Promicromonospora sukumoe: one gene and its partner. The protein of the gene in region 1 interacts with the protein of each later gene in a pairwise test. Links are inferred from orthologs where the notes say so. Each region holds a gene or a part of one and is shown in the gene's direction. Other genes may lie near its edges.

Region 1 (4,309 bases):
CCAGTAGCCCAGCCACAGGACGAACAGCGCTACGGCTGTGAGTCCCGCGGTCGATTCCACGACACGACGTTAGGCGAGCATCGCCACACCCGGCCGCAGCACGCACGGCGTGTCCCACCGTTACAGGGCCTCGCGCAGGCGCTGCCAGCGCGCGAGCAGCCCCTCGGGAACCTCCTCGCGGGTGACCGCGAAGGTGCGGTGGTCGCGCCACTGGCCCTGGATGTGCAGGAACCGCTCGCGCACGCCCTCGTCCCGCAGGCCCAGCTTCTCGACGACGCGGAGGCTCGGCTTGTTCTCGGGCCGGATGTTGATCTCGATGCGGTGCAGCCCCAGGAAGAAGGCGTAGTCCGTGGCCATCGCGACGCCGGTCGGGATCACGCCGCGCCCGGCGACGCTCTGGCTGACCCAGTAGCCGATGCTCGCGGAGCACATGGAGCCCCAGGTGATCGAGGCGACCGTCAGCTGGCCCACGAGCGCGCCGTCGAGCTCCACCCCGAAGGGGAGCGACGTGCCGGCACGGGCCTGCGCCGAGAGGGACCGCACGTACTCGCCGAACGTCGAGGCGATGTAGCGGTTCGCACCGGGCGACGTCGCCTCCCAGCGCTCCAGCCAGGCCGCGTTCTCCGCCCGGAGCCGCGACCAGTCGGTAGCGTCCCGGCGCCGGAGCGGACGCAGCACGACCGTCCCCGTCGGTGTGTCCTCACGCAGCGTCACCGGCCATGGCTTGGCCACCGTCCACCCCTTCACAAACTTTCCCGTGGTGCCTTCCGGCACGTCCGACTTACTCGACGGCAACATCGTTCGCCCCCTGCCACGTCCCATGACGTATCCCTCGCTGGAGGAGGGTCTACCACGCTCGGTGGCCTGGGACCCGTCGAGCAGCCGCTCGGTCATGTTCTCGCCTTCTTGTTGCGCTGTTCGTAACAATCCAGTCTCGGAGTCTTGGCACAATAGCGGTCATGAGCGGCATCTCTGTTCCGACGCCACAGCCGTACCCCGTCCACCCCGGCATGGAGACAGGTGACGCCAAGGAGGAGCTCCGTCGCGCGATCCGCGCCCAGCGTGGCCTGCGGTCCGCCCGACGGCGGGCAGAGGCGGCCTCGGCCCTCGCCGACGTCATCGAGTCCATTCCCGAGGTGCGCGACGCCGGGTGCGTCGCGGCGTACGCGGCCCGCAGCGCGGAGCCCGACATGCTGCCGCTCCTGGACCGGCTGGCGGACCGCGGCGTCCGCGCGCTGCTCCCGGTGCTCGGCGCCGGCCTCGCGCGCGACTGGGCGGACTACACCGGCCCCGACGACCTGCTGGAGCGCGCTCCGGGCCGGCCGCCCGAGCCGGGCGGCCCCGCGCTGGGCACCGACGCCGTCAAGCTGGCCGACGTCGTCCTCGCGCCCGCCCTCGCCGTCGACTCCCGTGGGGTGCGGCTCGGGCAGGGCGGCGGCTGGTACGACCGCGCCCTGACCCACCTGCGGCCGGGCGCCAAGGTCGTCGCCGTCGTCTTCCCCGAAGAGGTGTACGACGCCGCGGACCACCCGCTGCCGCGCGAGGACCACGACATCCCGGTCCACGCCGTCGCGACCCCGGCCGACTGGCGCTGGCTGGGCTGACGCCGGGCTGGTCGAGCAGGTCCGCCGGCCGAGCCAAACCGCCGGTCGAGCCAAACCGCTGGTCGAGCTTGTCGAGACCTGGTGAGGTCTCGACAAGCTCGACCGGCGAAGGCGCTCGACCGGCGAACGAGCCCGACGTCGCTACGGCGTCAGGGTCTGCTCGTCCTCCGACGCGCCCTCGACGGCCTCGGGGCTGAACGGCCACGGGAAGGTCTCCCCTGCCGCCCAGGCGCTGAGCTGGTCGTCGTAGTGCGGTGACGCCGGGTGCGCGGACGCGCCGGTCACGACCACCCAGGTGGAGGCGTCCAGGTCCGCGAGGTCCACGACCATGCGCATCGACGGGCCGGCGGTCACCTCGAAGCTGCCGCTGGCCGCGTCCCACGAGGTGGCGTTCACGATCGACGAGCCGCCGCCCACCTTGACCGGCGCCGGGTTCATGTAGGTCGCGATCGGCGCCGGGATTCCGGGGCCGCCGAGCACGAGGTGCCGCAGCCGGAGCTGGTGCAGCGTGCCCCACTGCCAGTCGCTGGTGTCCTTGCCGAGCTCGACCGTGAGGTCCTGGCGGGCGCTGACCAGCGCCTGCGTGAGGACCTGGTCACGGCTCTCGACGACGGCCACCGTGGACTGGTCGTCCCAGAAGGCGTCGTTCGGGTCGTCGAGCATGCCCTGGATGACGGCGAGCCAGCGGCTGCCGCCGTCGGGCCACATGGACTCCGGGAGCTCGTCGTTGAACGTGGTGCGCAGCAGGTTGCGCCACACGGCCGCGAAGTAGGCCGCGGCGGCGGAGTCGGCGTCCATCGACTTGTCCCAGTCGGCCAGGAGCGCCTGGCCGTCCGAGTCGTAGCCGGCGGGGAGGTCCACCTCGAGCAGCACGGGCACCAGGGTGTCCGCGAACACGCTCCACTGGTCCATCTGGAACTCGGACATGTCGGCGGCCGTGAGCTTGCGGCCCTCCGCGATCCGGTCCGAGATCAGGGTGCGGATGCGCTCGGAGCGGTACCCGTAGTCCCAGTCGCGGCTGATGAACGGCCCGTTGTCGCCCGGCAGCACGGCCTGGTTCGCCGCGACGATGAAGCCCTCCTTCGGGTCCACGACGCCCGGCATCTGCGCCGGGTCCACGTAGCCGGTCCAGTCGTACCGGGGGTCCCAGCCGGGCCGCGGCCAGGTGCCGTCCGACTCGACGGCGCCGGGCACGACCGCGCGCACCGGGATCTTGCCCGGCGCCTGGTAGCCGATGTGCCCGTCCGTCGTCGCGTACACGATGTTCTGCGCCGGGACCTCGAACTTGGCGGCCGCCGCCTTCATGTCCGCGGGGGTCTTCGCCTTGTTCATGTCGAACACGGCGTCGGCGGTGTGGCCCGGCTCGAGCGCCGTCCACTGCAGCGAGATCTCGTACTGGCCCAGCTCGGTGCCGGTCTCGGTGGGCGAGCCGGCCACGGCGTCCATCTGCGCCTCGTCCATGACGGTCGACACGATCGGACCGTGCACGGTGCGCCGGACCTCCAGGTCGATGGGGCTGCCGCCGTCGACCCGGATCACCTCGGTCTCCTTCTCCATCGGGACCCACTTGTCCGCGCCACGCAGGTACGTGTCGTTGCGGACGCGCTCGATGAAGAAGTCGGTGACGTCGGCGCCCATGTTGGTCAGGCCCCAGGAGATGTCGGCGTTGTGGCCGATGATCACGCCCGGGAAGCCGGAGAAGGAGAAGCCCGACACGTCGAACGGGCACTCCGGGCCCACCTGGTTGCAGTGCAGGCCGACCTGCGCCCAGATGCCCGGGGCGGCGAGGTCGAGGTGCGGGTCGTTGGCCAGCAGCGGCTTGCCCGACTCCGTGTACTGCCCCGACACCACCCACGAGTTCGAGCCGGTGCCCTCACCGCGCGCGATCTGCACCGGCACGGCGTCGAGCGCCTTCTGCGCGGACTCCAGGGCGTCGGCCAGGCCGGCACTCTGGTACACCTCCTTGGTGGCGGACGCCGTCCCGGCGCCGGCCGGGGCGTTCGCCTGCGCGCCCGCCTCGGCGGGGTCGAGGATCGGCGCGTTGCCGGTGCCGGAGTACGCCGGGAACAGCTCCGCCACGCGCGACGCGTCGCCGAGGGTGCTGTACGCCAGGGCGCGGTCGAGCTCCTCGTCGTAGTTGCCGCGCAGGTCCCAGGCCATGGCCTTGAGCCAGGCGAGCGAGTCGATCGGGTCCCACGGCTCGGGCTCGTTCACCTCGACGCTGACGTCGAGCACCGTGTACTCCACGGCCGTCTCGCCGGGGCTGCGGTCCGCGAGGTAGGCGTTCACGCCGTCCGCGTAGGCCTGGAGGTACTGGCGGGTCGTGTCGTCGAGGATGTTGAACTCCTCCTCCGCGACGTGCCGCCAGCCGAAGGTGCGCGTGACCATGTCGGCCTGGATCGCGTCCTCGTTGTTGCCGACGAGCTCGGCCAGCCGGCCCGCGGTCACGTGACGGCGGTAGTCCATCTCGAAGAAGCGGTCCTGCGCGTGCACGTAGCCCTGGGCGCGGAACAGGTCCTCGGCGTTGTCCGCGTAGATCTGCGGCACGCCCTGGGCGTCGCGACTCACGCGGACGTCCGAGCTCAGCCCCTCGACCTGCACCTCCCCCGAGTACTCCGGGAGCGGACGGCGCCCGGTGAGCCAGCCGAAGGTCGTCACGGCGACCAGCGCCAGTACGACGACGATGGTCGTACCGACCAGGAACT
Region 2 (3,709 bases), on another replicon or contig:
ACGGGCGGCGCTGGCCGTTCCTGGTGGCCGTCGCCCTGTTCGTCGTGGCCTCGCTCGGCGGCGGCATGGCGCAGTCCTTCGAGGCCCTCGTGGCCTGGCGCGCCGTGCAGGGCCTCGGCGGCGGTGGCCTGATGATCCTGTCGCAGGCGATCATCGCCGACATCATCCCGGCGTCAGACCGCGGCAAGTACATGGGCCCGATGGGCGCCCTGTTCGGCATCTCCGCCGTCGCCGGCCCGCTGCTCGGCGGCTGGCTCACCGACGGCCCCGGCTGGCGCTGGACCTTCTGGATCAACGTCCCGATCGGCATCGCCGCCTGGTTCATCGCGTACTTCGCGCTCAAGCTGCCCTCGCACCGCTCGGGCCGGCCCACCGACTGGGGCGGCATCCTGACCATGGCGCTCGGCACCACCGGCATCGTGCTGCTGACGAGCTGGGAGTCGCTCGGCAACGACGGCTACGACTGGTCGGACCCGACGCTGCTCGGCCTGCTGCTCGGCACCGCCGTCATGGTCGGCCTGTTCGTCTTCATCGAGAACCGCGTGGCGGAGCCGCTCATCCCGCTGCGCCTGTTCAAGAACCGCACGTTCACCATCACCACGCTCATCGGCCTGGTGCTCGGCATGGGCATGTTCTCCGCCATGGCGATGCTGCCGACCTTCCTCCAGATGTCCGCCGGCGCGGGCGTCACGGAGTCGGGCCTGCTGATGCTCCCGATGATGGCCGGCGTCATGCTGACGTCGATCGTCTCCGGCTTCGCGATCTCGAAGACGGGCCGCTACAAGATGTACCCGGTGGTCGGCCTCGCGGTCACGATCCTCGGCATGATCTGGCTGACCCGCCTCGAGGGCGGCATGTCGCTGTGGCTGTTCGGCGCCATGATCTTCGTGCTCGGCGCCGGCATGGGCCTGATCATGCAGACCATCGTGCTCGCCGTGCAGAACTCGGTGGACCCGAAGGAGCTCGGCACCGCGACGTCGTCGAACAACTTCTTCCGGGAGATCGGCGCGGCCGTCGGCACCGCCGCGTTCACCACGGTGTTCACGTCGCGCCTGACGGACAACCTGCAGGGCGTCTTCGAGGGCCTGCCGGAGGGTGCGGCCCCTGGGAGCGGCGGCTCCAGCCTGACGCCGGCGCTCGTCGAGCAGCTTCCCGAGCCGCTGCGCAGCGGCGTCGTGGACGCCTTCGCCGACTCGCTCGCCCCGGCCTTCTGGTACCTCGTGCCGCTGGTCGCCGTCGGCCTCGTGCTCGCGTTCTTCCTCAAGGAGGTCAAGCTGTCCAACCAGGCCGGCATGGTCGCCCGCGGTGAGGCGGTCATGGAGGGCGCGCCGGAGCCGGTCGCCCAGGCTTCCGGCGTCGCCGTCCTGGATCGCGACGCCTCGTCCGACGGCGGTTACGACGGCGGCCGGGACGAGGACCGCAGGGAGACGGATATCCTGAACCGGTGAGCAAGGACCAACCCGCCCCCGGCGACCGCATCAAGGCCAAGAAGTCCGCGCTGGTGCAGTTCACCTCCACCACGCTGCTGCTCGAGGTGTTCCTCGTGATCTTCGCGACGATGGTGGTGTGGGCCCTGCGCGACTCCGAGTTCGGGCGCGGCCCGCTGCGCATCGACTCGGGCGCCGCGGTCTGGGCGCTCGGCGGGGTGCTGTGCCTGGTGCTCGTGATCCTGTCGCGGGCCCAGGGCACGACGGCGGGGCGGGCGGCGGGGACCGTCGCCCAGGTGCCGGTGCTCGCGATGGGCCTGCTGCTGCCGATGATGTACTTCGTCGGCGGGATCTTCGTGGTCCTGTGGTTCTACGCGCTGCGGCTCGGCTCGCGCGTGGACCGCGAACGGGCGGAGTACGACGCCGCCCACCCGGAGACGGCGCCCAACGTCTCTTGAATCAACCTGTCAGACGCTCAGGTCACCCCGGTGACCTGAGCGTCTGACGCGTTCGGGGAGGGCCCGCGGCCCCGATATGGTTGCCCCATGACCGACGTCGCAGAGAAGACCCTGCCCACGGAGGCCTCGACGCAGCCCGTGGCCGAGCGCACCCTCGTCCTCGTCAAGCCGGACGGCGTCCGCCGCGGCCTGTCGGGCGAGGTCCTGCGCCGCATCGAGACCAAGGGCTACACGCTCCGTGCCGTGGAGCTCAAGCACGCCACGACCGAGCTGCTGGCCGCGCACTACGCCGAGCACGAGGGCAAGCCGTTCTACGCCTCCCTGGTCGAGTTCATGATGTCGGGCCCGGTCCTGGCCGTCGTGGCCGAGGGCGAGGGCGTCATCCCCGGCTTCCGCTCCCTGGCCGGCGCGACCAACCCGACCGACGCCGCCCCCGGCACCATCCGTGGCGACCTGGGCCGTGACTGGGGCACCAAGGTGCAGCAGAACCTCGTGCACGGCTCGGACTCCCCGGAGTCCGCGGCGCGCGAGATCTCGCTCTGGTTCCCCGAGCTGGGCTGACCCGCCCCGCACTTCCCGCCGAAGCGGCACCCTGCTGAGTCCGGGTGCCGCTTCGCCGTATCCCTGTGTACGTCCGACGTTCAGCACCTCTTCACCGTTAGGCTCTCCGCGTGCACCTCAAGACGCTCACGCTCCGGGGCTTCAAGTCCTTCGCGTCGGCGACCACCCTCGAGCTCGAGCCGGGCATCACCTGCGTGGTGGGCCCGAACGGCTCCGGCAAGTCCAACGTGGTCGACGCGCTCTCCTGGGTCATGGGCGAACAGGGTGCCAAGTCGCTCCGCGGCGGCAAGATGGACGACGTCATCTTCGCCGGCACGTCCGGCCGCGCGCCCCTGGGCCGCGCCGAGGTCGCGCTGACGATCGACAACACCGACGGCGCACTGCCGATCGACTACACCGAGGTCACGATCTCCCGCACGCTGTTCCGCAGCGGTGGTTCCGAGTACGCGATCAACGGCAACAGCTGCCGCCTGCTGGACATCCAGGAGCTCCTGAGCGACTCCGGCATCGGCCGCGAGATGCACGTCGTGGTGGGGCAGGGCCAGCTCGACGCCGTCCTGCGCGCGACGCCGGAGGAGCGGCGCGGCTTCATCGAGGAGGCCGCGGGCGTCCTCAAGCACCGCAAGCGCAAGGAGAAGGCGCTCCGCAAGCTCGACGCGATGCAGGGCAACCTGGCGCGCCTGGGCGACCTGACCGCCGAGCTGCGGCGCCAGCTCGGGCCGCTCGGCCGGCAGGCCGAGGCGGCCCGCAAGGCGCAGACCGTGCAGCGCGACCTGCGGGACGCGAAGTCCCGCCTGCTCGCCGACGACCTGGCCCAGCTCACCGCGCAGCTCGAGCAGGAGAGCGCGGACGAGCGGTCGCTCAAGCAGCGGCAGGCCGAGACCGAGGCGGCGCTGACCGAGGCGCGCGGCATGCTGGCCCGGCTCGAGGCCGCGACGTCGGCCGAGTCGCAGCAGGTCAGCCAGGCGGGCGACACCGTCTTCGCGCTGTCCCAGACCCGGGAGCGGCTGCGCAGCCTCCAGTCCCTGGCGGGGGAGCGCGCCCGCCTGCTCGGCACGTCGGAGCCCGCCCACCAGGGCCAGGACCCCGACGACCTCGAGGCGCAGGCCGCCCGCTCCCGCGCGAGCGAGGAGGAGCTGGCCACCGAGGTCGCCATCGCGCGCGAGACGGTCGAGTCCGCCGTCGACGTCCGGGCCGAGGCCGAGGCGGCCGCCCAGGCCGCCGAGCGGACGCACGCCGCGCTGCTGCGCGCCGCCGCCGACC

Evidence for each region. Proteins that work in one complex are often made in the same cells at the same time.
Region 2: the proteins of FHX71_RS21240 (region 1) and ndk interact in binary tests that used the Escherichia coli proteins (3 or more experiments, as listed by UniProt). The link is inferred for Promicromonospora sukumoe from one-to-one orthologs.

Annotation. Positions count from the first base shown.
Region 1 is NZ_JACGWV010000002.1:937,180-941,488, forward strand. Bases 1-2,781 are described here. They hold FHX71_RS21240 (5-formyltetrahydrofolate cyclo-ligase), read left to right. Parts: upstream 1-959; coding sequence 960-1,604; downstream 1,605-2,781. Other genes in these bases: FHX71_RS21230 (hypothetical protein), read right to left, coding at 1-60; FHX71_RS21235 (GNAT family N-acetyltransferase), read right to left, coding at 121-732; FHX71_RS21245 (penicillin acylase family protein), read right to left, coding at 1,746-2,781. Outside these bases: more of FHX71_RS21245, read right to left, coding at 2,782-4,304. UniProt on the Escherichia coli protein: Involved in the removal of 5-formyltetrahydrofolate.
Region 2 is NZ_JACGWV010000001.1:840,050-843,758, forward strand. What follows is about bases 765-3,709. They hold ndk (nucleoside-diphosphate kinase), read left to right. Parts: upstream 765-1,972; coding sequence 1,973-2,446; downstream 2,447-3,709. Other genes in these bases: FHX71_RS03755 (MDR family MFS transporter), read left to right, coding at 765-1,448; FHX71_RS03760 (DUF4233 domain-containing protein), read left to right, coding at 1,445-1,885; smc (chromosome segregation protein SMC), read left to right, coding at 2,557-3,709. Outside these bases: more of FHX71_RS03755, read left to right, coding at 1-764. UniProt on the Escherichia coli protein: Major role in the synthesis of nucleoside triphosphates other than ATP. The ATP gamma phosphate is transferred to the NDP beta phosphate via a ping-pong mechanism, using a phosphorylated active-site intermediate.